Regions from separate parts of the Qipengyuania sp. NPDC077410 genome, predicted to be linked through region 1. Evidence: predicted binding sites of a transcription regulator. Region 1 holds the regulator's gene; each other region holds the start of a gene.
What was found. Region 1 encodes LexA, which represses DNA repair genes until DNA is damaged. Its sites were predicted from a motif close to GTTCCNCNCTTGTTCT; they were not measured.
Positions count from the first base shown of each region.

Region 2: ACIGGE_RS14120 (ATP-dependent helicase) is a predicted target of LexA. The motif match lies at 3,857-3,872, and genes of this name have one in related genera.
Region 3: ACIGGE_RS12705 (putative DNA modification/repair radical SAM protein) is a predicted target of LexA. The motif match lies at 8,031-8,046, and genes of this name have one in related genera.

Region 1 covers NZ_JBITWB010000003.1:325,815-335,639, reverse strand. The annotation lists gene trpE (anthranilate synthase component I) at 1-106, shown strand, start outside; gene ACIGGE_RS15210 (phosphodiester glycosidase family protein) at 103-936, shown strand; gene pip (prolyl aminopeptidase) at 933-1,895, shown strand; gene ACIGGE_RS15200 (aminodeoxychorismate/anthranilate synthase component II) at 1,971-2,585, shown strand; gene trpD (anthranilate phosphoribosyltransferase) at 2,582-3,574, shown strand; gene trpC (indole-3-glycerol phosphate synthase TrpC) at 3,576-4,361, shown strand; gene lexA (transcriptional repressor LexA) at 4,670-5,359, shown strand; gene ACIGGE_RS15180 (ComEC/Rec2 family competence protein) at 5,375-7,465, opposite strand; gene gltX (glutamate--tRNA ligase) at 7,587-9,035, shown strand; gene ACIGGE_RS15170 (citrate synthase) at 9,046-9,825, shown strand, end outside.
Region 2 covers NZ_JBITWB010000003.1:106,704-116,528, reverse strand. The annotation lists gene ACIGGE_RS14145 (aromatic ring-hydroxylating dioxygenase subunit alpha) at 1-940, shown strand, start outside; gene ACIGGE_RS14140 (pseudouridine synthase) at 1,012-1,776, shown strand; gene rsmD (16S rRNA (guanine(966)-N(2))-methyltransferase RsmD) at 1,773-2,318, shown strand; gene ACIGGE_RS14130 (hypothetical protein) at 2,334-2,834, opposite strand; gene ACIGGE_RS14125 (hypothetical protein) at 3,129-3,755, opposite strand; gene ACIGGE_RS14120 (ATP-dependent helicase) at 3,880-6,189, shown strand; gene ACIGGE_RS14115 (DEAD/DEAH box helicase) at 6,343-7,698, opposite strand; gene ACIGGE_RS14110 (hypothetical protein) at 7,818-8,318, opposite strand; gene ACIGGE_RS14105 (FAD-binding oxidoreductase) at 8,547-9,825, shown strand, end outside.
Region 3 covers NZ_JBITWB010000002.1:968,874-978,698, forward strand. The annotation lists gene ACIGGE_RS12670 (tetratricopeptide repeat protein) at 1-1,185, shown strand, start outside; gene ACIGGE_RS12675 (bile acid:sodium symporter family protein) at 1,227-2,231, shown strand; gene ACIGGE_RS12680 (DUF475 domain-containing protein) at 2,161-3,231, opposite strand; gene panB (3-methyl-2-oxobutanoate hydroxymethyltransferase) at 3,249-4,121, opposite strand; gene ACIGGE_RS12690 (sodium-dependent transporter) at 4,250-5,680, shown strand; gene ACIGGE_RS12695 (amino acid permease) at 5,784-7,364, shown strand; gene ACIGGE_RS12700 (pyridoxamine 5'-phosphate oxidase family protein) at 7,419-7,904, opposite strand; gene ACIGGE_RS12705 (putative DNA modification/repair radical SAM protein) at 8,049-9,293, shown strand; gene ACIGGE_RS12710 (UdgX family uracil-DNA binding protein) at 9,290-9,825, shown strand, end outside.

The DNA.
Region 1 (9,825 bases):
CGATCCCGCCTATGAACAGAAAGAATGCGAAGCGAAGGCGAGCGCCCTGCTCGCTGCGGCCAAGGAAGCCGTACGCCTCGCGAGGGAGCCCGGATTCGGTCAATGAGAATTACAATCGCCGCCCTCGCCCTTCTGGCCTTGACTGCTTGCGAAGCACAGCCCGAAGGCGAACCCGTCGCCCGCGCACGCATCGATGGCCAAGCGCAGGTGGATCCCACGCCCGATCCGACCCCGACCGAAACGCTCGCAAGCCAGGTCGAAAGCGCCTGCCGTTCGATCATTTTCGAAGATACGCCGGTCACGCATTGCCTTGCCGTGCCGGCGCGTCACAGCATCAGCATGGCACTTGGACGTGACGGCAAGTTCTATCGCAGCCTGACCGACTTCGCAGCGGCCACCGATGCGCAGACCATCGCCTTTGCCATGAATGCAGGCATGTTCGACGATGACGGCGAACCGATCGGGTATTTCGTGGAAGATTCGGAACGGCTGCATCCGCTCAACACCGCCGATGGCGAAGGCAACTTCCACATGAACCCCAATGGCGTTTTCTACGGCACCGATGGCGAATGGGCAGTGCGCGCGACTGACTGGTTTCTGGAAAATGTGACGGAGCGTCCTCAATTCGGGACGCAATCCGGCCCCATGCTGGTGGTCGATGGCAAGATTCACCCGGAAATCACGCGCGACGGACCGTCTAAATTCGTACGCAACGCGGTTGGCGTGGACGATGAAGGCCGCGCGCATTTCGTGATCTCGAATGCGCCGATTTCGTTCGGCAAGCTCGCCCGTTTCTACAAGGACGAGCTGCACGTGAAGAACGCGCTGTATCTGGACGGGAATGTTTCCCAGCTCTGGAACCCCGCCACGGAACGGCTCGATACCGGGGCCCCGATCGGCCCCATCGTCGTGGTTAGAAAGAAAGCTTCCGAATGACCGATACGCGCTGCGCCCTCTATCCCGAGATCGAACCCTATGAAACCGGGATGCTCGATGTCGGCGAAGGCCATTCGCTCTATTGGGAACGCGTCGGCACCAAGGGGGCGAAACCGGCCGTCTTCCTTCACGGCGGTCCGGGTGGCGGGATGTCGCCTGCCCATCGCCGCCAATGGGACCCTGAACTTTATGACGTGCTTCTGTTCGACCAGCGCGGCTGCGGCAAATCGCTTCCTTTCGCTGAAATCGAAAACAACGATACCTGGCGCATAGTCGAAGATATCGAACGTCTGCGCGAAATGTGCGGGCATGAAAAATGGCAGGCTTTCGGCGGCAGCTGGGGCTCCACCCTTGCCCTCGCCTACGCCCAGAAATATCCCGAGCGGGTGAGCGAGCTCGTATTGCGCGGCGTGTTCCTCGGCCGGCAAAAGGAAAAAGACTGGCTCTATTCCTACGGCGCCAGCGAAATAATGGCCGAACAGTGGGACGACTTCACCGGCCTCATTCCAGAAGCCGAACGCGGCGACCTCGTGAAGGCCTATCACAAGCGTCTGACCAGCGATGACGAAGACACGCGCCTTGCCGCGGCAAGGGAATGGTCGTTGTGGGAAGGAACCGTCGCCACACTTCTTCCCGATCCCGCCCTGCTCGACAGTTTTGCCGATCCTTCCAAGGCCGTTCCCTTTGCCCGCATCTGCGCCAAGTTCTTCCTCGAGGATTTCTTCCTCGAAGAGGCGCAATTGCTGAAGAACGTCGACAGGCTCGCCGGCATTCCGGGTATCATCGTCCAGGGCCGCCACGACATCTGCACTCCGCCTGTCTCCGCGTGGGAGTTGAAAAAGGCCTGGCCCGAAGCCGACCTTTGGATTGTTCACGATGCGGGGCACAGCGCAGGAGAAACCGGGATCGTCGACGGTTTGGTTAAGGCGACAGACAAGCTGGCAGGCAAGAAAGCCTGACGTCACGCCGACGTTTCGCATCCCGCAGCTTTCCTTGCTTGAAAGCCGCGCATCGCGCCTCCATTGACGCCACGAATGACCGACCGCCGATCAATCCTCGTAATCGACAATTACGACAGCTTTACCTTCAACCTGGTCCATTACCTGATGGAACTGGGGGCTGAGGTCGAAGTCGTGCGTAACGATGCCGTCACTGCCGATGAAGCTCTGTTGGCAGGTCACGCAGGTTATCTCATATCGCCGGGCCCCTGCACGCCCAATGAAGCCGGCGTCAGCCTTGATCTGGTGGCAGCATGTGCAGACGCCGGAAAGCCGTTGCTCGGTGTGTGCCTCGGCCATCAATCCATCGGCCAGTTTTTCGGCGGACGCGTGGTCCGCGGGGGGCTGATGCACGGCAAGACGTCACCCGTCACACACGATGCCACTGGCGTATTTGCCGGACTGCCGTCTCCGTTTACGGCAACGCGCTATCATTCGCTCGTGGTCGAAGACATTCCCCCCTGCCTCGACGTGAATGCCACCAGCGAAACACCGGGCCTCGACGGCAGCAGCGTCATGGGGTTCCGACACCGGGATCTGCCCATTCACGGGGTCCAGTTCCACCCGGAAAGCATCGCCACCGAACATGGTCACGCCCTGCTCGCCAACTTCCTCGAAATCTGCGGCATCGCCGCCAGGGTCCCGGCATGAAAACGCTTCCCGACGCAAAGCAACATCTTGGGGAAGCGGAAGCCGAAGAGGTTTTCGGCTGGATCCTCGACGGTGAAACCGATGACGATGCGATCGCACGTTTCCTGGTCGATATGTCCGCGCGCAGCGAAACATCTGACGAGATCGCCGGCGCTGCGCGCGCGCTGCGGCAAAGGCTCATTCCCGTCGACGCGCCCGAAGGCACGGTCGATTGCTGCGGAACCGGGGGTGACGGACACCACACGCTCAACGTCTCGACTGCTGTCAGCCTCGTCGTCGCAGCTTGCGGCGTGCCCGTCGCCAAACACGGCAATCGGGCCGCCAGCAGCAAATCCGGCGCGGCCGACACGCTCGAGGTACTCGGCCTCGACATGGAAGCTGCAGGAAAAAGTGCCGAGAAGACGTTGGCGGAACTCGGGATCTGCTTCCTTTTCGCCAAGAACCATCACCCGGCCATGGGTCGGATCCAGCCCATTCGCCAGAAGCTTGGCGTTCGTACGATCTTCAATCTGATGGGTCCGCTTTCGAACCCGGCCGGCGTGAAGCGGCAGCTTATCGGTATCGCGCGCCCGGCCTATGTCCCCATCTATGCCGCAGCCAAGGCAAAGCTGGGCACCGAACGCACCTTCATCGCCTCGGGAGACGAAGGGCTGGACGAACTGAGCCTTGCCGGCGGCAACGAACTGGCAGACGTTCAGGGCAACGATTTCGAGATGCGCCGGGTGCTGGCGGTACATGCCAATCTGCCCCACGCCCCGGTCGAGGCTATTCGCGGTGGCGATCCCCGTCACAATGCCCGCGCGCTGGAAGCCCTGCTTGCGGGCACACCCGGACCTTATCGCGACGCGGTACTTTTCAACGCCGCGGCCACTCTGATCGTAGCCGACCGTACGGACGACTGGACGGAAGGCGCCGAAGTCGCCGCCGAAGCACTGGATTCCGGCAAAGCCAGGACCTTGCTCGAAAGCTGGATCGCAATGGCCGCCTGATATGAACAAGCTAGAACAAATCTGCGCCACCAAAAGAGAAGAAGTGGCCGCACGCAAGCGCATGCGGTCGCTGGCCGATCTCGACGCTTCCGCTCGCGAACAGACCGCCCCGCGTGGTTTCCGCTCTGCGCTCGAACGTGCGGAACGGTCCGGCTTCGGCCTCATCGCCGAAATCAAGAAGGCTTCACCCTCGAAGGGCTTGATCCGGGAAGATTTCCATCCCGCTGCCCATGCCCGCGCCTATGCTGCAGGGGGCGCTGCGTGCCTTTCGGTTCTCACCGACGCCCCGTATTTTCAGGGTCACGAAGATTATCTGGTCGAAGCGCGATCGGCCTGCGAATTGCCCGTCCTGCGCAAGGATTTCATGGTCGATACCTGGCAGGTGGCCGAAGCGCGCGCACTCGGCGCTGATGCGATCCTGATCATAGTCGCCGCACTCGATGATGGTGCGATGGTGGAGATCGAACGGGCCGCGGTGGAATATGGCATGGACGTATTGGTAGAAGTCCATGATCACGCAGAGATGGAACGTGCAGCATTGCTACAGTCGCGCCTCATTGGCGTGAACAACCGGGACCTGCGGACCTTCTCGACCGATCTCGCCACGACCGAAGCCTTGGCGCCTCTGGCACCGGAGGGTTCGCTTCTGGTCGGCGAAAGCGGCATTTCTCTATTCGAAGACTGCCAGCGCTTGTCACACGCCGGGGTGAACAGCTTCCTAGTCGGCGAAAGCCTGATGCGCCAACGCGATGTCGAAGCGGCAACTCGCATGCTGCTCGGGAACTGATCTGTCCTACACGCTGCTGACCGGTTAAAGGTATCAGCTCCAGACCAAACCCGCTGCGTTCTGGCGCGATTTCGGCCTCGGTGCGGGGTGACTTTTTATCCCCTTGTACAGTGGTCCATGTGGTCCATGTCTCCCCTGCGCGACCGAAAAGCTTAACGACAGCGGTTTCTCAGCGCCCTGATCCGGATCGAACCATGAACGGTTGTTCCGCAAGGAACGGCTGAATTGCTTGACTTTGTTATTTTGGTTGCTTAATTGTTCCGCATTCGTTCACGCCTTTTGTGAACACGCGATACGGAGTTCGCACAATGCTGACCGCCAAGCAGCACGAATTGATCCGGTTCATCCAGCAGCGTCTGGAAGACACCGGCATTTCCCCCAGCTTCGAAGAAATGAAGGAAGCGCTCGATCTGAAGAGCAAGTCGGGCGTACACCGCCTGATCTCGGCACTCGAAGAACGCGGCTTCATCCGGCGCCTTCCCAATCGGGCGCGTGCGCTGGAGGTGGTCAAGCTTCCTGAAAATGCCGTGATGGGGTCGCCCGCTCCGGTGGCGGCTAACGACGCCGTATCGGCTGCGATCCCGGCAAAGGCGGTGGCGCCCGAACCGGCAAACGACATCATCAATGTTCCGCTTCATGGGCGGATTGCCGCCGGCGCCCCGATCGAAGCGATCGAAGGTCAGTCCAGCATGCCCGTGCCGGCCGCGCTGCTCGGTCCGGGCGAACATTATGCTTTGGAGGTTTCCGGAGATTCCATGATCGAAGCCGGGATCTTCGATGGCGACTTCGCTCTGGTAAAACGCACGGACACGGCCCGCGATGGCGAGATCGTCGTGGCACTTGTCGACAACGAAGAAGCGACTCTGAAATATCTTCGCAAGGATGCAGGCCGCGTCGTGCTCGATCCGGCCAATGGTGCATACGAAGCGCAAGTTTATGAACCCCACCGGGTTCAGGTTCAGGGAAAACTGGCGGGCCTGCTCCGCCGCTACCACTGATTTGCTGGCGCGCGCCTACTCACGCGGCGCGCGCCACCATCCATGCTCGCCCTGATCCTGGGCGACCGTATCGATCTTTTGGTCTGCCAGATAGATCGAAGCGCCCCCTTCCCGGTCGAGAAACCTTCTGTCCGCTTTGAGCCAGCGCGGCTGACAACTGTACGGTAGATAACGGTCGGCAATGACGATGTCGGCCCGCATGCAAGCCGCGGCCAGCGCCCGCTCTTCCACGAGATCTCTATTGCGCGCGACGAGGACGGACCAGGGTCGCCCACCCCGCTCTAAAGCGAAGACGCAAAACTGGTCGCTGCACCGGCTGCGCAGCCAGTCGGCAATCTCGATAGGGCTCTGATCCGTACCGGCCAGTTCGAGCAGATTGTCCTGAGCATATCCGCTCTCACGATCGTGCAGAACCAGCAACCGCTCGGCCTCGTTGGCAACGCCTATGTCGCGTCCGTCACGCGTAATGAGGATATCGGGTATCGGGGCGGTGATCATCAGCACGGCAGAGGCGATAATTGGCCCAAAACCCAGCAGGCGCGCCCTGCCGTGCCATAACGCCAGCCAGAGCGCCCCGCCCACGTATAACCCTATCGCTCCCATGCCGATACGCGGCGCAAGTTTGACCGACCCCGGCTGCTCGGCGAAGAAATGGGCAATGGCCAGCAGCAGGTCGAGCGACTTGCCCACCAGCCACCACGCCGGCGCGCCCGCTCCGATCAGATCGAGCGCCAAAGCAAGCGCCACCAGCGGCATCGATATGAATGTGACCAGCGGAATGGCGATCAGATTGGCCGCCGCTCCATAAACACCGGCGCGATGGAAATGGAATAAGACGATTGGCATCAAGGCCAGCTCAATGACCAGTCCGGTCAGGAACAGCATTGCCGCCCGTCTCGACATGCGACGCAGCCAGCTCTCCTGTCGCGGTGCGAGAAAGTCCCGTACCGCACGCACATTGTGGAGCGATACGATGGCGATGACTGCCGCAAAACTCATCTGGAAACTCGGCCCGACGAGCGATTCCGGCCACAACGCGAGCACGACTCCCGCCGCGATGGCGATCATCCGCATGGACAGTGGTTCTCGTCCTACAGCCAAAGCGACGAGTACGAGCAGAGCTCCGATACAGCTACGCACGGTCGGCACTTCGGCGCCGGTAAGCAGTGTATAGCCAATACCAGCGATAGCCGATGCCCCGGCGGCCACCAGCGGCAGCCGGATGCGCAGCGTCAGCCAAGGCCAGAACGCGAGCAGCTTCAGAACCAGGAAATAGGTCGCAGCTATGATCGCGCTCACGTGAAGGCCGCTGATAGACAGCAAATGGGTCAGCCCGGAATCTCGCATCGCCTCCTCGTCTGCTTCGGGAATCGCTCCGCGGTCCCCGCTCGCCAGGGTGGCTGCGATGGCACCGGACGTTCCTTCGAGATTGGCGCGAACGTGTCGCGAGAGCTGTCGTTGAGCGGATGCTATGGACAGTCGGGGAGCGCCAGGCGGCTCGACGATCTCTACATCGCCGACAGCCGATCCAGTTGCGGCTAGCCCATCGAACCAGGCTCGTCTGGCGAAGTTGTACGCACCGGGAACGATCGGCGGCGACGGAGGCATGAGACGTGCCGACAGCCTGACCCTGGCACCTTCTCGCAATTCCGGGTTGTCCGCAGACAGCGGCACATTGACCCGATATGCGTGCGCTTTTCCCGTCTCGCCGTCGCGCGCGGCCAGGACCAACCTAACCCTGTCTTCTGCGGGCTGCTCTTCCCGGCTCAGGACCCGCCCATCGATCCGCTCGAAACGTGGATAGGCAATTGGTTCTGCGCCCACCATCGCCGATCGGGCCCACACGACCGACACGCCTGCAGAAATCGCCAGAGCCAATGAAATAACTGCGGCAAGAGTGAATGCGCGACCGGGATGATGGCGCCAACCCGCCCACGAGAGAACAGCCATTCCCAAGAATGCTGAAATCATCGCAACCCACTGCCACGGAGCGGCAAGATAGAACCACAGTCCGATTCCGCACCCGAACGCAACGGTAAGCCAGGGCCCGCGGTCGAACTCGGCGGCCTCCAGAAACGCTTCAAACTTGCGCGCGGAACTGGACAAGACACCGTGCGTACGCCAAGTGCGCGGCACTGTCTCGCGGGCCGTATCGCCCGCATCCCCCATAGGTATTGAAGGCGTCCCCTGCCTCGCCATGCAAGTGTTTGAAAGGAAATGAGAGAAAATGGCAAGCGATAGTGACCGCAAGGTTTCTCCGGTCGTCACCCGCTTCGCTCCCTCTCCTACCGGTTATTTGCATATCGGAGGTGCGCGGACGGCACTGTTCAACTGGCTCTATGCGCGCCATCACGGCGGCCGCACGCTTCTGCGGATCGAGGATACCGACCAGAAACGCAGCACCCAAGACGCTATCGACAAGATTATCGAAGGCCTGGACTGGCTTGGTCTCAACTTCGACGATGCCCCCGTATTCCAGTCCGATCGGGCCGAACGCCATGCCGAAGTTGCCCACAAACTGCTGGAAGCCGGCCACGCCTATAAGTGCTTCGCCACTCCCGAAGAGCTGGAGCAAATGCGAGCCGAGCAGCGGGCAAACAAGCAGCCCATGCGGTATGATCGCCGCTGGCGTGACCGCAGCGAAAGCGAGGCGCCGGACGGCGCGCCGTTCGTCATCCGCCTGAAGGTTCCGACCGACGGGGAAACCACGATCCACGACGCGGTTCAGGGCGAGGTTACGGTCAAGAATGCCGAGATCGACGACTATGTCCTGCTGCGTGCCGACGGGACCCCGACCTATATGCTCGCCGTTGTGGTGGACGATCACGACATGGGTGTAACCCATGTGATCCGCGGCGACGATCATCTCAATAACGCATTCCGCCAGTTGCCGATCATCCGCGCCATGGATGAAATCGAGGGCGGTTGGCCCGATCCGGTCTATGGTCATGTTCCGCTGATCCACGGGCCCGACGGTGCGAAGATGTCCAAGCGCCACGGTGCTGTCGGCGTCGAAAGCTATCGGGACGAAGAAGGTGTCCTTCCCGAAGCGCTGTTCAATTATCTCCTTCGCCTCGGCTGGGGACATGGCGACCGTGAAGAAATCACCAAGTCGGAAGCGATAGAACTCTTCGATCTCGACGGCGTGGGCAAAGGCCCGGCGCGCTTCGACATCAAGAAGCTGCAGAACCTCAACGGCCATTATATCCGTGAGGCGGACGACGCGCGTCTCGCTAAAATCGTGGCTGCGCGAATGGACAGACAGGCCGATCTCGATCTTCTGACCCAGGCCATGCCGGTCCTCAAGACGCGGGCGAAATCGATCAACGAATTGGTCGAGGGCGCGGCGTTTCTGTTTGCGGAACGGCCGTTGGAAATGACCGACAAAGCCGCTGGCCTGCTGGACGATGAAGCGCGCCAGCGCCTCGCCGGATTGTCGGAAATGCTGCATGTGCAAAATGACTGGACAAGCGAGGCTCTGGAAGCCACTACGAAATCGTATGCTGAGAAGCTCGAACTGGGCCTTGGCAAGCTCGCGCAGCCCATGCGCGCAGCGCTGACGGGGACTACCACGTCCCCCGGCATTTTCGATGTGCTGGTCCTGTTGGGCAAGGAAGAGTCGCTGCTTCGCATAGACGCGCAGGCCTCGCCCACAGGCACCGAAGAGAACGACTGAGGAGACACGCGTGGCCGATAAGCAGGCAACTCTTGATCTGGGTGGACAGACCCAGGAATTTCCCGTGCTGCAGGGCAGTGTTGGCCCGGATGTGGTCGATATCCGCAAGCTTTACGGAACGACGGGCAAGTTCACTTACGATCCCGGCTACAAGTCGACGGCAAGCTGCGAAAGCGCGCTGACCTATATCGACGGCGAAGAAGGGGTCCTGCTCCATCGCGGCTATCCGATCGGCCAGCTTGCCGAAAATTCCAGCTTCATGGAAGTCAGCTACCTCCTGCTCAACGGCGAACTGCCGTCGCAGGACGAGCTCGACGATTTCACCTACACGATCACGCGCCACACCATGGTGCACGATCAGCTGCGCCAGTTTTACCAGGGTTTCCGCCGCGACGCGCACCCCATGGCCATCATGTGCGGTGTGGTTGGCGCGCTGTCGGCGTTCTACCATGACAGCACCGACATTTCGGACCCCGAACAGCGCAAGATCGCAAGCCACCGCCTCATCGCGAAAATGCCGACGATTGCGGCAATGGCCTACAAATATTCGGTCGGCCAGCCCTTCATGCAGCCGAAGAATTCGCTGAGCTACACCGGCAACTTCCTGCGCATGACCTTCGGCGTTCCGGCTGAAGAATACGAAATCCATCCTGCGATCGAGCGCGCGATGGACCGGATTTTCATCCTTCACGCCGACCACGAGCAGAACGCGTCGACATCGACCGTACGTCTTGCCGGCTCGTCGGGTGCAAATCCCTTCGCCTGCATCGCGGCCGGCATTGCCTGTCTG
Region 2 (9,825 bases), 220 kb from region 1:
GGCAGTCCCTCACGATGCAACTGGGCGCCCCCTCTTGATCACGCGCGATGGCGACGGCAGGGCACGCGTATTCCTCAACGTCTGCCGCCACCGTGGCACCCGGCTGGTGGAAGGCGCCGAGGTGCAGTGTACCAAGAAGCTTGTCTGCCCCTACCACGCATGGACCTATTCGGTGGACGGGCGATTGCTTGCCCTGCCCCGGCCCGACACCTTCCCGGGCCTCGACAAGAGCGACTACGGCCTTGTCGAACTGCCCAGCAGGGAGACCGGTGGCCTGATCTGGTTCTGCCCGCAGGATGGCCCAGCCGATTTCTCGCTGGCGGAAGAGATCGGGCAGGATTTCGACGCGCTCGGCATGGGCGATCAGGTCCTGTTTCGCCGCAAGACGCACGAGGTCGCCGGTAACTGGAAGCTCATCATGGACGCTTTCCTGGAAAGTTATCACGTTACGCGCCTGCATGCGAAGACCATCGGCCCCTTCTTCAAGGACGGCGCCACCAGCGGCGACATGATCGGCCCCCATTCGCGCAGCGCTGTGGGGCGGCTCGAGGAAATGGAAGGCATCGATCTGGAGGATATGGCGCAGCTGCGCCGTGTGGTGACCTTTGCCTATCAGCTTCTGCCGGGCGCCCTCATCATCCCCAGCCCGGACTACATCAACGTGATGGTGATGATGCCGCAGGCGCACGACCGCACGCTGGTCGAAGATTTCATGCTCATTCCGGAACACCCCGCGACCGACAAGGCGCGCGACCATTGGGAACGCAGCTGGGCCCTGCTCGATGGCGGCGTCTTCGCCGGCGAAGATTTCCGCGCGGCCGAGCTCGGGCAGCAGGGGCTCGCCACGGGCGCGGTCCCATACCTCACCCTCGGTACACTCGAGGGCGGCATCCGGCGCTATCACGAAACCGTCGAAGAGGCTCTGCGCGCAGCCAACTGACGCGCTCACCGCGCTGGTCTCTGCTCAGCTTGCGCTTCCGCTTGGGCGGGGTTGTGTGTAATGGCGCGCCCATGGCCGACAATCGATTACCAGAAGAGGGCGACCGGATCGCCAAGTTACTCGCCCGTGCAGGCATAGCGAGCCGTCGAGAAATCGAACGCATGATCGCCGACGGTCGCGTGTCGATCGACGGCAAGGTTCTGACCACACCCGCCGTGAAGCTGAACAACCTCAACGGTGTGACGGTGGACGGAAAGGCCGTGGCCCAGGCCGAAGCGCCGCGCCTCTTTGCGTTTCACAAACCCTCGGGCCTCATCACGGCAGAACGCGACCCCAAGGGCCGCCCGACCATCTACACGGCGCTGCGCAACGCCCTGCCCAAGAATGCCGGCCGGGTCATGCCCGTGGGCCGCCTCGACTTCAACACCGAGGGCCTGCTGCTGCTGACCAATGACGGCGAGATGAAGCGCGCGATGGAACTGCCGTCCTCCGGCATTCCGCGCACCTATCGCGCGCGCGCCTTCGGCGACATTACACAGGCGCAGCTCGACGAATTGATCGAAGGTATCGAAATCGATGGCATTCGCTACGGCCGGATCGAAGCCGATCTGGAACGCGGATCGGGCAAGAACCGCTGGGTTCAGATGACGCTGACCGAGGGCAAGAACCGCGAAGTTCGCCTCGTGCTCGAACATCTCGGCCTGCAGGTCAATCGCCTGCTGCGCGTCGGCTACGGTCCGTTCGAACTGGGCGAACTTGCCCGCGGACAGGCGGTGGAGATCCGTCAGGCGGACGTCGAGCGATTCCGCAAGCAATTGACCCGGGCCCGCAAATGAGAATCATCGCAGGCGAATGGCGTGGCCGCAAGCTGACCGCTCCGCCCGGAGAGGTGACGCGCCCGACGGCGGATCGCACGCGCGAAACGCTCTTCAATATGCTCGCAAGCAGGCTCGGATCGTTCGAAGGAGTTAACGTTGTCGACCTGTTCGCTGGGTCGGGTGCGCTCGGGCTCGAAGCGCTATCGCGTGGCGCTGCGTCCTGTCTCTTCGTCGAGCAGGATGCCGATGCGGTAAAATCCATCCGGAAGAATATCGAGTCCCTCGACGCGAGGACACGCACGACCGTCCAGCAGGCCTCCGTAATGAGCCTTGGTCCGGCAAAGGCCCCGCACGACCTGATCCTGCTCGATCCGCCTTACGATACCGGAGCAGGCCATGTCGCCATCGACCGGCTGACGCGTCTGGGATGGATCGGCCCGGCGACTTGGGTCGCGCTGGAAACCGGGGCAAGGGAAGAGCGCGAACTGCGCGGCCTCGAAGTTGTGGCAGACAGAAAAATGGGCAAGGCGAAGGTTTCTCTTCTCCGCCTTGCCCAATGATTTGATCCAGACCGATTACATCGGATCGGTGGCTGCATCCGTTTCGGGTTCGACCGGTGCGGTAGTGTCGCCCATCGGATCGGCCGGTGCCGTAGTATCAGTCATCGGCTCGGTAGTCGCCGCCGGTGCGGTTGTTGCAGGTGCAGTGGTTGCCGGTGCAGTCTGGGCTGCAGCCTGAGCTTCGATCTGCGTCCAGGCCTGCGCCTGCTGCTCGGCACTAAGGGCCGTGATCGTCACCTTGTTTTCGTCTGAAATCCGCCAGAACAGTTCCTGACGCTCCGGTGTAAGGCCCCAATAATAGGCTTTCACGTCTTCCGGCCAGGCGTCGAACTGGGTCTGCTGTTCGGTCGGCCATCCATCATAGGAAACCTGCTGTTCGGCCGTCATAGCCGTCGCCGGGGTCGTCGCAGCATCGGCAGTGTCGGTTTCCGCTGCAGTCATGTCCTGTGCAACAGCCGGGAGAGATACGGCAGCAAGTGCGCCGCCTGCTATGTAATAGAATGTCTTACGCATCATTGGTCCTTTCGTTTGGCCACTGGGCCGTCCTGAGGCACAATTCGCATGTGCTCGATTATGGAGGATCAACGGACGGTGCAGGGATTTGGATGCGGCTCGAACGCAGCCGCGGACCGGTTTGTCGTAAAATGTGCTCAAAATGCGGCAAGCTGCGCCTCGCCCTGTAAGATCATTTCGAGGAAAGCCCGCTAACACCATGATGAGAATACGAAAAGGGGCGGGAACACCATGGTGTCCCCGCCCCCTCCAAGCGTCGCGCTGCCAGCTTCGGGCGCGCGAGCGGAAAGCCTGTTGTTATGAACCTGGCTTGGTCGCAGGCAGCGGCTCGTCGATTTCACTCGCGGGCTTGCCCGGCCAGTATTCGAGCGGACGGGTGCCGGTCTTGTTCTTTTCCCAGCTGTTGATGCAACCGTCCTGCTGATCGCCGCGGCAGACGGGCACGTCTTCACCCGATGCAGCCGCATAACCCGAAGGGGTTGCCTGCGTGACTTCTTTGCTCACGAACCGCGGCGTGGCCGAACTTGTGGACGCACCGGCGGTCGTCGCAGTACGCGCCGTTGCCGTGCTGGACGGGGCAGAAGTGGTCGCAGCCGGGGCAGCGCTCATCTGCGAAGAAATCTGCGTCCACGCCTGCGTGCGGGCTTCAGGCGTCATTTCATAGATGCGCACGCGCTGATCGTCCGTCAGCACCCACCAGCCTTCGACCTGCGCCGGGGTTAGCGTCCAGTAATATTCCTGCACCTCGTCAGGCCAGGCGTCATAGGTCGTCTGCCGGTCGGCAGGCCAGCCGTCATACATGGTCTGCTGCTCGTCTGTCAGCACATAGACCGTACCGTCGGCACCTACTGCCACGTCCTGCGCGATGGCAGGAACGGCCGTAAAGGCGATTGCTGCGGCGCCGGCGAAGATAAGATTACGCATAGGAGAAGTCTCCATTATCGTTGCCATTGCCCGTCTTACGCAGGAAACGGGTCGTCGGTTCCAGAGGGGGGCCATGCGCAGGGCTTGTGTTCTGCCTTGGCGTTCCCTAGCTGTTCCGGACTTCATGTCCGACCCATCACCCTCGTCCGGCGCGCTCGAAAAGGCGCAGATTCCCGCCTATGCGGCCCAGTTGAACGCACCCCAGCGCGATGCCGTATTGACCACGGAAGGACCGGTGTTGATGCTTGCTGGGGCGGGCACCGGCAAGACCGCGGCACTCACCGCACGTTTGGCACATCTCATCGCAACCCGGCGCGCATGGCCAAGCGAAATCCTGTGCGTCACCTTCACCAACAAGGCAGCGCGCGAAATGCGCGAGCGTGTGGGCCGTCACATCGGGGATGCGGTCGAAGGCATGCCGTGGTTGGGGACGTTCCATTCCATCGGCGCACGCATGCTGCGCCGTCACGCCGAACTGGTGGGACTGGAAAGCAATTACACGATCATCGATACCGACGATCAGCTTCGTCTGCTCAAGCAGCTGATCCAGGAAAACGATCTCGACGAAAAGCGCTGGCCCGCCCGCCAACTGGCCGGTTTGATCGACCGTTGGAAGAACCGTGGGCTCAATCCCGGCGATCTCGATGCGGTCGAAAATGAAGCTTATGCCAATGGCCGCGGAACGCAGTTCTACAAACTGTATCAGGACCGCCTCAAGACCCTTAACGCCTGCGACTTCGGCGATTTGCTATTGCATATCCTCAACATCTTTCGCGATCACCGCGATGTGCTGGAACAGTATCAGCAGCGCTTCAAATACATCCTCGTCGACGAATATCAGGATACCAATCAGGTCCAGTACCTATGGCTGCGACTGCTTGCCCAGGCGCGCAAGAACATCTGCGTGGTAGGCGATGATGATCAGTCCATATATTCATGGCGCGGCGCAGAAGTCGCCAATATCCTCAAGTTTGAAAAGGATTTTCCTGGCGCAGCTGTGATCAAGCTTGAACAGAACTACCGCTCCACGCCGCAGATCCTTGCCGCGGCATCGGGGCTTATCGATGCCAATAGCGAACGGCTCGGCAAGACGCTGTGGACCGAACTGCCCGCCGGCGAAAAGGTCCGGGTTATCGGCGTCTGGGATGCGCCCGAAGAAGCGCGCCGTGTGGGTGAAGAGATAGAGCGGCTGGAAGCCGAAGGCGCTCCGCTGGACGAGGTCGCCATTCTCGTTCGCGCACAATATCAGACGCGCGAATTCGAAGACCGCTTCATCCAGATCGGGCTCAACTACCGCATTGTGGGCGGCTTCCGCTTCTACGAACGGGCCGAGATCCGCGATGCGCTCGCCTATCTGCGCACCATTGCCCAACCGGCAGACGATCTGGCATTCGAACGGATCTACAATCAGCCCAAGCGCGGCCTTGGCGCAAAGACGCTGGAAGCCATGCGCCGCCATGCGCGCCGCACGCAGACGCCGCTGGCCGCCGCCAGTCTCGACCTGTGCGATACGGACGAATTGCCGGCGCGCGCACGCAACACTCTGATCGGCCTGCTGGGCCAGTTCGTTCACTGGCGGGAGCTATCGGAACAGATCACGCCGTCCGAACTGTTGCGCACGGTGATCGCCGAAAGCGGCTACGAGGACATGCTGCAGAAGGATCGCAGCGCCGAGAGCGCGGGTCGTCTCGAAAACCTGACCGAACTCGCCCGCGCCATGGAAGAATACGACACGCTCGGCGATTTCCTCGAACATGTCAGCCTGGTGATGGACAATGAACGGGCCAATGACGGTGAGAAAGTCACTATCATGACCATGCATGCGGCCAAGGGGCTGGAGTTCGATCATGTTTTCCTCCCCGGTTGGGAAGAAGGCGTCTTTCCCAGCCAACGCGCTATCGACGAAGGCGGGCTGGCCAGCCTCGAGGAAGAGCGCCGCCTCGCCTATGTCGCGATCACGCGCGCCAAGCGCCGCTGCTCGATCTTTCACGCCGCAAACCGCCGCATCTATGGCCAGTGGACCAGTTCGATACCCAGCCGCTTTATCGAGGAACTGCCCGAAGAACACGTGAAGAGCGAAACTACCATGACCGGTGGTGCCTCGCTCTGGCGCGCGAACTGGAGCGAGACTGACGACCCCTTCGCTCACGTGTCCTCCAACCGCCCGGATCGCTCGGGCGCGCGCGGCCCCGGATGGCAGCGGGCCCTGTCGACGAAATACGATGCGACGCCCAAGCGTATAGCCGAACCGGGCCGCAGCGCCGCCAGCTTCGCCGCCAAGCCCCGTAGCGACATCGCCGACGGCGCCCGAGTCTTTCATGACAAGTTCGGCTACGGCACCGTAACCGGCCAGGAAGGCAACAAGCTGACGATCGATTTCGAAAAAGCCGGCGAAAAACGCGTGCTCGACAGCTTCGTCACCCTGGCCGACTAGACCGCCTCATCGCGTTTCGGCTCAAGCGGCGCACTTTCACGCTTCCAGTATCGCCTCTCGAATGGGCGCCGGAACTTATCGACTGCCGAATTCCTCGATCAGCCTGAGTTTTGCATTTCGCCAGAAAGAAATGTCGGTCGGACGATCGGTAAATCAGGTGGCGGAGATGTCGAGAAAGCCCGGACGCGGCCCGTTCCATTCGCCCGCTGCGACCGGCGCTTCGTCTTCGTTACGGCTTTTGCGGGGTTCGCGCTTGGCCTTCGGCGCGCGCTCCGGCTTGGTCCGCGGTGCAACCTTGTCGTCCTCGCGCTTCCTTCGGCTGCGCTTGGGCTGCTCTTCCGGTTCCGCCGTCTCTTCGGGCTTCGGCGTGTTCTCGACCAGATCGACGCGTACGTCTTTCTTGCCGAACACGGGTACTTTCGCACCGGTCAGCTTCTCGACGTTGGCGATCGCCTCGGCGTCTTCTTCTGCCACGAAGGTGAACGCGCGGCCCTTGGCGCCCGCCCTGCCCGTGCGCCCGATGCGGTGAACGTAATCGTCCGGGTGCCAGGGCGTGTCGAAATTGAACACGTGGCTCACGCCCTTCACGTCGAGGCCGCGCGCTGCAACGTCCGAAGCAACGAGAATGTTGATCTCGCCCTTCTTGAACCGGTCGAGTTCCTTCAGGCGATTCGATTGATCCATGTCCCCGTGGATTTCGCCGCTGCGGAATCCGTGGCGCTGCAGGCTCTTGTTGAGCTCGCGCACCGTCGTCTTGCGGTTGGCAAAGACGATTGCGGTTTCGACCTGGTCGTGATTGAGCAGCCAGCGCAGCGTCTCGCGCTTCTGGCGGCTCTTCACCGGAATCTTGAAAGCGGTGATGTCTTTATTCGTGGTCGCGGCGCGGCTGACCTCGATCCGCTTGGGATTATTGAGGAATTTCTTCGTCAGCTTCTCGATCGGGGGCGGCATCGTCGCCGAGAAAAGCATCGTCTGCCGCGTTTCCGGCAGTTTCGAACAGATGAACTCGATGTCGGGAATGAAACCCATGTCGAGCATGCGGTCCGCTTCGTCGATAACCAGCAGTTCGCAGCCATTCAGCAGGATCTTGCCCCGCTCGAACAGATCCATCAGGCGGCCCGGCGTCGCGATCAGCACATCGACGCCTTCGTTCAGCGCCTTGACCTGATCGCCCATCTGCACGCCGCCGATCAGCAAGGCGAGCTTGAGATCGTGGTTCTTGCCGTATTTCTCGAAGTTTTCGGCGACCTGGGCTGCCAGCTCGCGGGTCGGTGCCAGGATCAGCGAACGCGGCATCAGCGCCCGCCGGCGGCCACTTGCCATGATGTCGATCATGGGCAGCACGAAACTCGCCGTCTTGCCCGTACCCGTCTGGGCAATACCGATGATGTCCTTCATCATCAGCACCGGCGGAATGGCCTCGCGCTGGATGTCGGTCGGCTCGGTATAGCCGGCTTCGCTTACTGCCCTGAGCAAGTCTTCGGAAAGGCCGAGATCGGCAAAAGTCATGTGGTTCGAAATTGTCCCTGGAACATACGCCGATGCGAAATTGCGCATGCGCAGCATCGGCTGGCGCCGCCATTCGCTGGAAATGCGGTAAAAGTCAAGAAAACGGCGTTAGTCGCCCTTCAGCGATCCCCGCCCACCGCTACGAGGCGGCTGAAATGGGAAATCCTGCATTTCGCTCCGGCCCTCGACATCAGCCGGTCGCGATCCACGCAAAGTTTCCCGTCCTCGCTACGCTCGACATAAAACCCGAGGTAGAAGTCGCGGGGGCTGCAGGACTTTTCCAACTCGGCCGAAATGATGTGCCGGTCCCGCATGTACATCATCAACCTGCTACCGCGATCGGAAACACCCACGATGTCGCCGGCATCGACACATTTCCCGTGCGGACGCTCGACCAACCGTGGGGGAACCGCCTGCTGCGGCAACTCGCTCAACATGCTACGGCTGATACTGCTCGGCCGCGGGCTGACACGCATGATGACCCGCCGCTCGATCCTGACCTGATTGACGATCGGTATTATCGTCGTGTCGACGAATCCGCGCCATACCGGCCTACGCGCAGACAGCGCTTTCAGATCGACCGACCCAGCCTCGCTATCATGGGCATGATGTGCGGCCATGTCAGATCCCATCCCCTGCGGAGTGCCCAATGCGATAAGCATGGCAGCCAGGGGGGAAAGCAAGGACATGGGGTTGGTACGAAAGCTCCTCTGCCCGCAGGTTTTGGGGACGTGCGGAAATCCAGAGAATGCCGATGCGCCCCCACGCTTGAATGCGGGCTTAATTGTTCGGCATAGATTGGCAAGTGCTGGTAATCACTTGTCAGGATGTGGCAAAGACGCCGCATCATGAGAGACAGAGATACTTTCCGAAGCGCAGCGGCAGAGTTGCTGGGGCCGCGAGGGTTCACATATGACAAAGATCTTGTGGAACCGTGGCTGACCGACTGGCGCGGTCGCTACACCGGCAAGGCTGTCGGGCTGGCTTCTCCCGTGTCGACCGATGAAGTGTCGCGCTTCGTGACGCTGTGCAGCGCGCATGGCGTACCGATCGTACCACAGGGCGGTAACAGCGGAATGTCGGGCGGTGCTACGCCAGACGACGGGGGCGACAGCGTGATTCTTTCACTTCGCCGAATGAACACAATCCGCGAACTGGATGTCGCTGCCCAGCAGGTCACCTGCGACGCCGGTGTGGTCTTGCAAACGCTGCACGAGGCCGCCGAAGCGGAAGGCCTTCGGTTTCCCTTGACCCTCGGCGGGAAGGGGTCGGCCACGATTGGCGGCCTTGTTTCAACGAATGCCGGGGGCACGCAGGTCCTGCGCCACGGTACCATGCGTGCGCAGGTTCTCGGCTTGGAAGGTGTACTGGCGGATGGTTCCGTTTTGTCGAACCTCGTCCCGCTCAAGAAAGACAATCGCGGTTTCGATCTCAAACAATTGCTGATCGGTTCGGAAGGCACGCTTGGAATTGTCACGGCCGCCACATTGCGTCTCTTGCCGCAAACGGCACAGCGGCGGGTCGCATGGATCGGCTTGCCAAGCATTTCAGCGGCCCGCGAATTGCTCCTTCACTGTGAGAGACGTGCAGGCGATGCGCTAGAAGGCTTCGAAGTGCTGCCTCACCATTGCCTTCAGTCGGTGCTCGCACATCTGCCCGATTCGCGAAGTCCCTTGTCCAGTGACCACGCATGGTACGCATTGGTCGAACTGGTCGCCGCAGCTGCTGAGGCAGATGCTATCGACGGGCTCGCCGAAGACGTGCTGCACAGCGCTATGGAACGTGACCTCATCGAAGATGCAGTGATATCTGCGAGCGAAGCGCAGGCGGAAGCTTTTTGGTTGCTGCGCGAGAGCATCTCTCCTGCAGAAAGAGCCATCGGCCCGGCGATGCAGCATGACATTTCCGTCCCTGTGACGCGCATGGCCGAGTTCGTCGAAACCGCCTCTCCCGAAATCGAAAAACGATTCCCCGGCACGACAGCAATTGGATTCGGGCACCTTGGCGACGGCAATATCCATTATCACGTACTTGCCCCCCCAAGTGCCGTCCAAGGCGAGTGGGAAATGACTGACGGCAAAATCATCAGCGCCTTTGTGCATGATCTTGTCACCGAGTTTGGCGGAT
Region 3 (9,825 bases), on a different contig from region 1:
CGCGATGCCGTCGAGCGGCAGCCTGACGACGTTACTTTGCGCGTCGAGCTTGCGGCTACTCTTGGGGATGTGGGGGAAGCGGCAGAGGCGCTTCGAGTTCTGCGCGGGGGCGACGGCAGCGCGGTTGGTACAGCGCAGGGGCTTTTCATCCAGGCAGTCATCGCGGCGCGGGGCGGAAATTTCCGATTGGCGCGCGACCTTCTTGGACGGTCCAGCCTCGTCGAAAGGAGGGTCCCGTCAGCGCAAATCCTATCGGCCATCATCGATTTGCAGGAGGAGAACTATGCGAGTGCGGTGAGGGCTCTGGATCGAATTTATGGCGGGGGGCAGGCGGATAACCGGAGGGTTCGGGATTTGCTGGCTTACGCGCTGTCGCGCAGTGGCGGGGAGCAGGAGCTGGTTTCGCGGTTTGCGGAGACTGCTGCGGGGAACGGCGGGTCTGCGTATCTGCGGACGCTGATCGGGCGGGCCTACGAAGCGCTGGGCGACCGGGATACGGCCGCCGAATTCCTTGATCTGGCGGCGGTATCGCAAGGCGGCATGGTGGTACTTCCTGCTGTAAATACAAACAGTTCGAACGAGGGAGGCGGGGTCGAGACGCGCAATTTCGTGCGGACGGCGATTGCTCGTGGAGACCCGGCGGCGGGTGTGGCGAAGGCGCGGGATTTCGCGCGCCGGTTTCCCGGTTCGGCCGATGCGTTTTCGATCCTGGGCGACGCGGAACTGGCATCGGGTAATCGGGCGGCTGCGCGCACGGCCTATGAGCGATCTGCCGAAATCAGACGCGGATGGGTGCTGATCATACGTTTGATCGGGGTACAGAACACCCCGGCAGATGCTCGGCGTATGATCGAGACATATGTGCAGGGTAACCCGATGAACGGTGAGGCCGCCGCCATGCTGGCCGATGCCCTGGCAGCGGAAGGGAAATGGGCGAGGGCGGTGCCGCTGCTGGATCATGCCATGCAATCCGGCATGGGGCGCGTGCCCTGGGTGCTGGCCGCGCGCAGTGTGGCGGCGCGGGAACTGGGCGATCAGGAAGAGGCACTGGCCTTCGCCCTGGCAGCGCACGAATTGCAGCCGATGAACCCCTATGCAATTTCCGCGCTCATCGCGGTTCTGCCAGAGAACGACCCGAAGCGAATTGAACTTGAAGCGAAGTTGAGGTCCGTGACAGCGATCTGAACCTCTCGACACCCGCCCCACGGCGCGGCAGAGGGCGGTCCATGAGTTTCAGAACAGTCCTGTCGGACCCCATGCTGCGCATGCTGGTCACCGCCATTGCGCTTGCCGCCCTGCTGCCTGCGACAGGCGACGCCCGGGGAGTAGCCCAGGCGGTGGCGAATGCCGCGATCTTCGTCCTGTTTCTGCTGAACGGAATGCGGATAGCACGCGGCGACATCGTGGCCGGTGTCGCCAACTGGCGGTTCCTGCTGCCCCTGATCTTGTGGGTCTTCGGCGCGATGGCGGTGATCGGACTGGCACTGTCTTCGCTAGCGAGTGCCTGGCTCGCGCCATCCGTGGCGCTGGGTTTCCTGTATCTGGGCGTACTGCCGTCCACCGTCCAGTCAGCGACATCCTATAGCTCGCTGGCAGGGGGCAATGTCGCGCTGTCGGTGGTGGCCGCGGCGCTGCTCAACATCCTTGGTGTGTTCGTGACGGTCCCTGTCTTTCTCGCGCTGGGCGGGAGCGGCAGCGGGGATGTGGGGATCGACGCTTTCGTCAAGATCATGCTGCTGCTGGTGCTGCCCTTCGCCATCGGGCAGTTACTGCAAAGCCGGACGGTCGCGTTCACCAACAGGCACAAGGGAAAGATCGTGTGGGTCGATCGCTTCGTGATTTCGGCAGCGATCTACGTGGCGTTTTCGGGTGCGGTAGAGCAGGGTATCTGGACGCGGGTAGATGCGCTCGACTGGCTGGGTATCGCAGGGCTGGTCGCAACGTTTCTGTTCGTCGCGAACATCGGGGCATGGCTGACGGGCAAAGCTCTTGGCCTTGCGCGCCCGGATAGCATTTCATTCCTGTTTGCCGGCGCGCAGAAGAGCGCTGCAGTGGGCGCGCCATTGGCCACCATTCTGTTCCCTGCCGACCAGGCGGGATTCATCGTGGTGGCGCTGCTGCTCTATCACCTGTTCCAGCTGGTGGTGGCAGCGCCGATCGCTAGTCGGCTGGCGGCGTCATCGCATCTTCGGGATGGCGGCGATTGTGCCGCACCGACCACGCGAAGCTGAGCCCGATAAGAACGGCGCCCAGCAGTCCGGTGATCGTTTCCGGAATATGGTAGCGGGCCGACAGCAGCATGATGATCCCGAGCACGATGATCGCCCAGAACGCGCCGTGTTCAAGGTAGCGATATTGGGCCAGCGTGCCGGTGCGCACCAGATGGATCGTCATCGAACGGACGAACATTGCCCCGACAGACAGGCCCAGAGCGATGATGATCATGTTGTTCGACAGTGCGAAGGCGCCGATCACGCCGTCGAAGCTGAAGCTGGCGTCGAGGACTTCCAGATAGAGGAAACCGCCGAGGCCTGATTTGACGATTTCGCCCGTGGCCTTCTTGGCCGCTTCGCGTTCCTCGATCAGGGCCGCGATGGCGTGCACGGCAATGAAGGTCACGAGACCGAGGATGGCAGCGGTGAGGAAGGTAATGGCATCGGCCGGCGCGAGCATGGTCGAGACCGTGTAGACCAGCACGAGCACGAGCCCGATTTCGATCGCGGGAACATTGGAGAATTTGTTGATCGTTTTTTCGACCGCCGCGATCCAGTGCACTTCCTTGTCGTTGTCGAAGAAGAAGGTCATCCCCACCATCGCCAGGAAGGCGCCGCCGAAACCGGCAATGCCGATGTGCGCATCGGACACGATGCGTTCGTATTCGGCGGGATTGTTGAGGGACAGGGAAACCGCCTCGAGAGGTCCGACCTTTGCCGCGATGGCGACGATCGCAATGGGAAAGACGATGCGCATGCCGAAGACCGCGATCAGGATCCCGATGGTCAGGAAGCGCTGCTGCCAGACCGGATCCATATCGCGCAGCACGGTGGCATTGACGACAGCATTATCGAAGCTGAGCGAAACTTCGAGGATCGAGAGGACAAGGACGATCCACAGAATGCCGAGGGTGGCGGTGATCGATCCGGTGCTCGCCCAGCCATACCATGCAGCCAGCGCAAAGCAGACCGCGGTAAAGGCGAAGGAGAACGCGTAGTATTTGCGCATGGTTTCCATGGGAGATGCTCGGTTGGTCAGCCTTTAGGCTGATAGGTTTGATCGGAGGTCGGGAAACTGCGCGCACGCACTTCTTCGGCGTATTTCACCACCGTGCGTTCGATGACGCCGGCGATGTCTTCATACTTCTTCACGAAGCGGGGGACGCGATCGAACATGCCCAGCATGTCTTCGGTCACGAGGACCTGCCCATCGCATTGGGCAGAAGCGCCGATGCCGATGGTAGGGCAGGAGACCGTCTTCGTCGCTTCTATCGCGATCGGTTCGAGCACGCCTTCCAGAACGATGGCGAAGGCCCCTGCCTTGTCGAGCGCCTGGGCATCGCCAACGATCTTCGTCGCTTCCGCATCGTCGCGGCCGCGCGCGCCGTAGCCACCGAGCACATTGACCGCCTGTGGGGTGAGGCCGACATGGCCCATGACGGGAATTCCCCGCTGATTGAGGAAGGCCACGGTTTCGGCCATCTGTTCGCCGCCTTCGAGCTTGACCGCGGCTGCGCCGGACTGCTTGAGCAGGAATGTGGCGCTTTCGAACGCCTGCTGGGGCGACTGTTCGTACGAGCCGAATGGCATGTCGACCACGACAACCGAATGATAGCTGCCCCGCACGACGGCCGCGGCATGATTGGCCATCATGTCGAGCGTGACGGGGATGGTGGTGGGCAGGCCGTAGATGACCTGCGCCAGAGAATCGCCCACCAGCAGGATATCGCAATGCGCATCAAGCAGTTGCGCCTGGCGCGCGGTGTAGGCCGTGAGCATCACCAGCGGTTCACGCGTTTCCCCGTCCGCCTTGTGCGCCCGGATCTTGGGCACGGTAAGCCGTTTCATCGGCTGCGGTGTGGGATTGGCACGGCTGGTGCTGGTATCGAGCTGGAAGGTTGTAGACATGGTCGCTCCAGTAGCAATCGCGTGGACGATGGCAAAGCGAAGCTTGGAATTCCACGGTATTCCGTGTCTAAGGGCGCAAATTTCATGCGCGCGGCAGCAATAGTCGCGATCCGGGAGGTGTAAAAACGATGGTCGCAACCACCACTTCGACAAGCGAAGGCTGGTCCTCGCGTTCGGCATTCATCCTTGCTGCGGTAGGGGCTGCAGTGGGGTTGGGGAACATCTGGCGCTTCCCCACACTTGCCGGGGAAAGTGGCGGCGGCGCCTTCGTAATCTTCTATATCGCCTGCGTGTTCCTGCTGGGTCTGCCGCTGGTCCTGTCCGAAGTCTTCATCGGCAAGGCGGGACAGACGGACGCCGTGGGATCGATCCGGCGCGTTGCCGCACAGTCCAAAGCATCGCCAAGCTGGGCGATTTTCGGCGGCGTGGGCGCGCTGGCGGCGTTCCTGATCGTTTCGTTTTATTCCGTGGTGGCGGGCTGGGTGCTCTATTACGCGGGCATCATGGGCGGCGATCTGGTCCAGGCCATTCTGGCCGGTGACCCCTTCAGAGGCGCGCTGGCCGGTGAAAGCCAGGATCAGATTCAGCAGCGGCTGAGCGACATGTTCGCCAGCCCCGGTCTGCTGCTGGGCGTCCACTTCGTCTTCATGGGACTGACGCTCTATATCGTCGCGCGCGGTGTGAGTTCGGGTATCGAGAAGGCGGCGACCTATCTGATGCCCATGTTCTTCGTCCTGCTGGTCGGGCTGGTGCTGTATGGCGCCATCGAAGGCGACATCGGCCAGGCCGCTGCATTCCTGTTCACGCCGGACTGGTCGAAGCTGACCCCGCAGGTCATGAATTCCGCCCTGGGGCAGGCCCTGTTCTCGCTGTCGCTGGGGGTTGCCGGGCTGATAACCTACGGATCTTATATCAAGGAAGGCAGTGGCCTTGGCCCGACATCGGCCCTGATCGCGGTTGCCGATACCTGCGTGGCTCTGCTGGCCGGCCTGATGATCTTCCCGATCGTGTTCGCTGTGGGCCTCGATCCCGCAGCGGGGCCGACGCTGGTGTTCCAGACTTTGCCCTTCGCATTCCAGACCATGCCGGGCGGCGCCCTGTTCGGTTTCCTGTTTTTCGTCCTCATCCTGGTGGCGGCGGTAACCAGTTCGATTTCGCTGCTGGAAGTGCCGACGGCCTGGGGCATCGGCGAGCGTGGCTGGAGCCGCCCGAAATCGGCGCTAATCTTCGGCGGCGGTGCCTTCCTGATGGGGATAGCCTGCCTGCTGGGTTACAATGTGTGGGCCGATGTGCGCCCGCTGGGCTTCTGGAGCCTGTTCGCGGATACCGATATCCTGGACACGGTCGATGGGTTTACCGGCAAGGTGATGCTGCCGGTCGGCGCGCTGCTGACATCGATCTTCATCGGGTGGAAAGCGGACAAGAACCTGCTGCTGACCACGACGGGACTGACCCCGCTGGCCTTCGGCATTTGGCGTTTCCTGATCGCGTGGCTGTGCCCGCTCGCGGTCGCCATCATCCTTGCAACCGGCCTGTTTCCCTCAATTCTGGGTACTTGATACGAATTCGGCTTTTCGGGCGAGGAATTAGCATTTAATTGCCGTAGTCCGGCTGGCGGAGCAGGGTAGTCCTGCGGCGGGCCTGTGGGGGGCCATAGGCCGCATGATTTTCGACAGAGTAAAACCGCTCGACGCCATTCTGGCCGCAGCGGAGAAGAAGTCGCTGAGCCGGTCGCTTGGCTGGTTCCAGCTCACCCTGATGGGCATCGGTTGCGTTATCGGCACAGGCATTTTCGTGCTGACCGCCGTCGGGGCACAAAAGGCCGGGCCCGGCCTGATGATCGCCTTCGCCATAGCCGGCGGCGTCTGCATCGTCGCCGCGCTCTGCTATGCCGAAATTGCCGCGATGATACCGGTCGCCGGATCGGCCTATACCTACAGTTACGCCACCATAGGTGAATTCTTCGCCTGGACGGTGGGCTGGGCGCTGATCATGGAATACGCCATCGCCGCATCGGCGGTGTCGGTAGGCTGGTCGGGCTATTTCTCGGGGACCGTGCTGGGCGGACTGGGGATTCATCTGCCCGCCTGGTTGAGCGCAGGGCCGCTGGCTCTGGGCGGGGCCGCAGGCGGGTTCATCAACCTTCCTGCGCTGGTGATCGCGCTGCTGGTGACGGGCCTGCTGGTCATCGGCACGAGCGAAAGCGCCAAGGTCAATGCCGTCCTCGTCATCGTGAAGGTTACGGCGCTGACCGCGTTCGTGGCGATAACGCTGACGAGTTCGGAATTCGAAGCGTCGCATTTCAACCCGTTCCTGCCGGCCGGAGTCTTCGGCGGTTGGGGCACCGGGGTGGGCGCAGTCGGTGCGGCGGCGACCATGTTCTTCGCCTATGTCGGTTTCGATGCGGTTTCGACCGCAGCGGAGGAAACCAAGAACCCGCAGCGCAACGTGCCCATCGGACTGGTCGGATCGCTGCTGTTCTGCACGATCTTCTACATCCTCGTCGCCGCAGGTGCCATCGGGACTATCGGCGGGCAGCCAATCATGGATGCGATGGGCATTCCGCTGGAAGCGGGATCGCCCGAACTGGCGCGCCAGTGTGCGATGCCGCAATATGCCGATGCGCTGGTCTGTTCGAACGAACCGCTGGCCCATGTGCTCAAGATGCTGGGCTTTTCCGGCTTCGGCAATGCGATCGGGCTGGCAGCCTTCCTGGCGCTGCCTTCGGTCATCCTGGTGCTGATTTTCGGGCAGACGCGCATCTTCTTCGTGATGAGCCGGGACGGACTGCTGCCCGAACGGCTGAGCCGGGTGCACCCACGGTTCAAGACGCCGCATGTCGTGACCATCATCACCGGTCTTGCCGTGGCCATCGGGGCGGCATTCTTCCCGGTCGGTCAGCTGGCGGATATCTCGAACGCGGGTACGCTCTATGCCTTCCTGATGGTGGCAGTGGCCGTGATGGTGCTGCGCGTGAGGGATCCGGGGCGCAAGCGGCACTTCAAGGTGCCCATGGTGTGGGTCATCGCGCCGCTGACGATCATCGGCTGCGTGCTGCTGTTCTTCAACCTGCCGAGTGCCGCCATGCTGTTCCTGCCGGGGTGGGGGATTATCGGCGTGGTGATCTATGTGCTCTATTCGCGCAGGCGCAGCCATCTGGGGCAGGGCATCGTCGAAGTGGTTGACGATGTTGCCGGAGACGAGACGATGGTGCCGATCGAGCCTGGCAGGAAGAACGACTGATACAGGAAGGGGCGCCCGATGAGGCGCCCCTTTTCGATTCGAGAGACGGTCGGATCAGATATCGACCGTGTCGACGTGGCGTTTTTCCGCTTCGTCGTGGACCGTCATGCCCAATGCCATCTTCGCGGTATTCAGGAGGCCGATGTCGCCGTCCCAGATTTCGGCATCGCCCAGATCCATGCGCAGGAACAGGATATCGGGATCGGTCTTGCCGCCATCGTACCAGGCTTCGATGAAATTATTCCAGAACTGGTCGAACCGCTCCTGACTGGTTTCCTTCACCAGCGTGCCGTTGAAGCGGGCAAACATGTCGTGGCCCTTTCCTTCGAAGGTCGCGGTGGCGGAACCCAGTTTCGCAAAGTCGCTCTTGGTGTGGGTGAAGAACCAGATCGAACTGTTGGCATCCTTGTCGAGCTGCGGGCTCATCGGCACCGCAGTGGAGCTGTCGTTCGTGAGCTGGAGGAACAGAAATGGGCTGTCTGCCAGCGACTTCCAGAACTTCTTCTTGAGGTCTTCCGGATTTCCTTCGGCGTGTTTCATTGATCGACTCCTCGTGAGATTTGTCTTCATGCAATGATCGACACGTCTGTTCGGTCCCGCGGGTGAATGCAGCGAAAACGGAGAGGGGGGCGAATTATATCAAACGATATTTGCAACGGGATGTGTTGAACATATATAGAACAAATGGCCTCTGCCTCCACCCTTCAGAAGCTCGAAATTCTCGCGGATGCGGCGAAATACGATGCATCCTGCGCATCTTCGGGAACGTCGAAACGCAATTCGGTCGGCGGGAAGGGGATCGGGTCGACGGAGGGGATGGGCATTTGTCACGCCTACGCGCCGGACGGCCGCTGCATCAGTCTGCTGAAAATCCTGCTGACCAATTACTGCGTGTTCGATTGCCATTACTGTATCAATCGCAAGAGTTCGAACGTCGCGCGCGCCCGGTTCACGCCGCAGGAAGTGGTGGATCTGACACTGGCGTTCTATCGGCGTAATTATATCGAGGGGCTGTTTCTTTCGTCAGGCATCGTCAAAAGCTCCAATCATACGATGGAGCAGCTGGTCGAAGTGGCGCGCATCCTTCGCGAAGAACATGATTTTCGCGGTTATATCCATCTCAAGACCATCCCCGAAGCAGATGCGGAAATCGTGCATCAGGCCGGGCTGTATGCCGATCGCGTCTCGATCAATGTGGAACTGCCGACCGATAGCGGCTTGACCCGCCTCGCGCCGGACAAGAATTCCGGACAGATCGAAGGGGCGATGGGCAAGGTGACCAGCGACATCGCCGAGCTGAAAGATGCGCGCAAGAAATTCAAACATGCGCCGCGTTTTGCCCCCGCGGGGCAATCCACGCAGATGATCGTTGGCGCGGACACGGCGACGGACAGCGATATCGTGGGTAAGGCGAGCCGACTCTACGACAGTTTCAAACTGCGTCGCGTATATTACAGTGCGTTTTCTCCCATTCCCGATGCGAGCGCGGTTCTCCCGTTGAAGCGGCCGCCATTGATCCGCGAACACAGGCTATATCAATCGGACTGGTTGATGCGGTTTTACGGCTACAAGCCGGCCGAGGTGATGCAGGCGACAGAAGCAGACGGAAACCTGCCGCTGGATATCGATCCCAAGCTTGCCTGGGCGCTCAAGTTTCGGGAGCAGTTCCCCGTAGATGTAAATCGCGCCACGAAGGAGCAATTGCTGCGCGTGCCTGGCCTGGGCGTAAAAGCGGTTCACAAGATCCTTGCCAGTCGCAGACACCGGACATTGCGGCTCGACGATGTGGCGCGGCTCACGCTGTCCATCACCAAGGTTCGACCGTTCATCTGCACCGTGGATTGGCGTCCTTTAATGCTGACGGACCGGGCAGACCTGCGCACGATGCTCGCGCCCAAGACCGAACAGCTGGAGCTGTTTTCGGCATGACCATGCTCCAGGCCGCGCACGCAGACAGTTTCCATGTGGTGCATCTGCCGGCAGCGGATGATTTCGATTTCTGGCGCGATTGTGCGCGAGCACTGATCCAGGCTCGGGTTCCGCCCGATCGTATTTCCTGGATCGAACCAGGAGGGAGCGGCGACCTTTTCGCGCAAGGTGAGCATGGTGTTCCTGCGCCGACTTCAGGTGCTCCGCCTGTACGCGCCAACCGTCGGTTCGTGAATCTGGCAAGAAATGCCGCGCTTCATTCCGATCCGGAGCGGTTCGCGCTGATGTACCGGCTGTTATGGCGGTTGCAGGCAAATCCCGGGATGATGGAGGACAAGGCTGACGACGATGTCCGCAAGGTCGAGGAGCTCGACAAGAATGTTCGGCGCGACAGTCACAAGATGCATGCATTTGTGCGGTTTCGCCTAGTCGAAGCGGGTGAGGCAGAAGGCGGTGATCGATACGTCGCCTGGTTCGAGCCTGACCATCATATTCTGCGCGCCAATGCGGGTTTCTTCATGCGCAGGTTTGC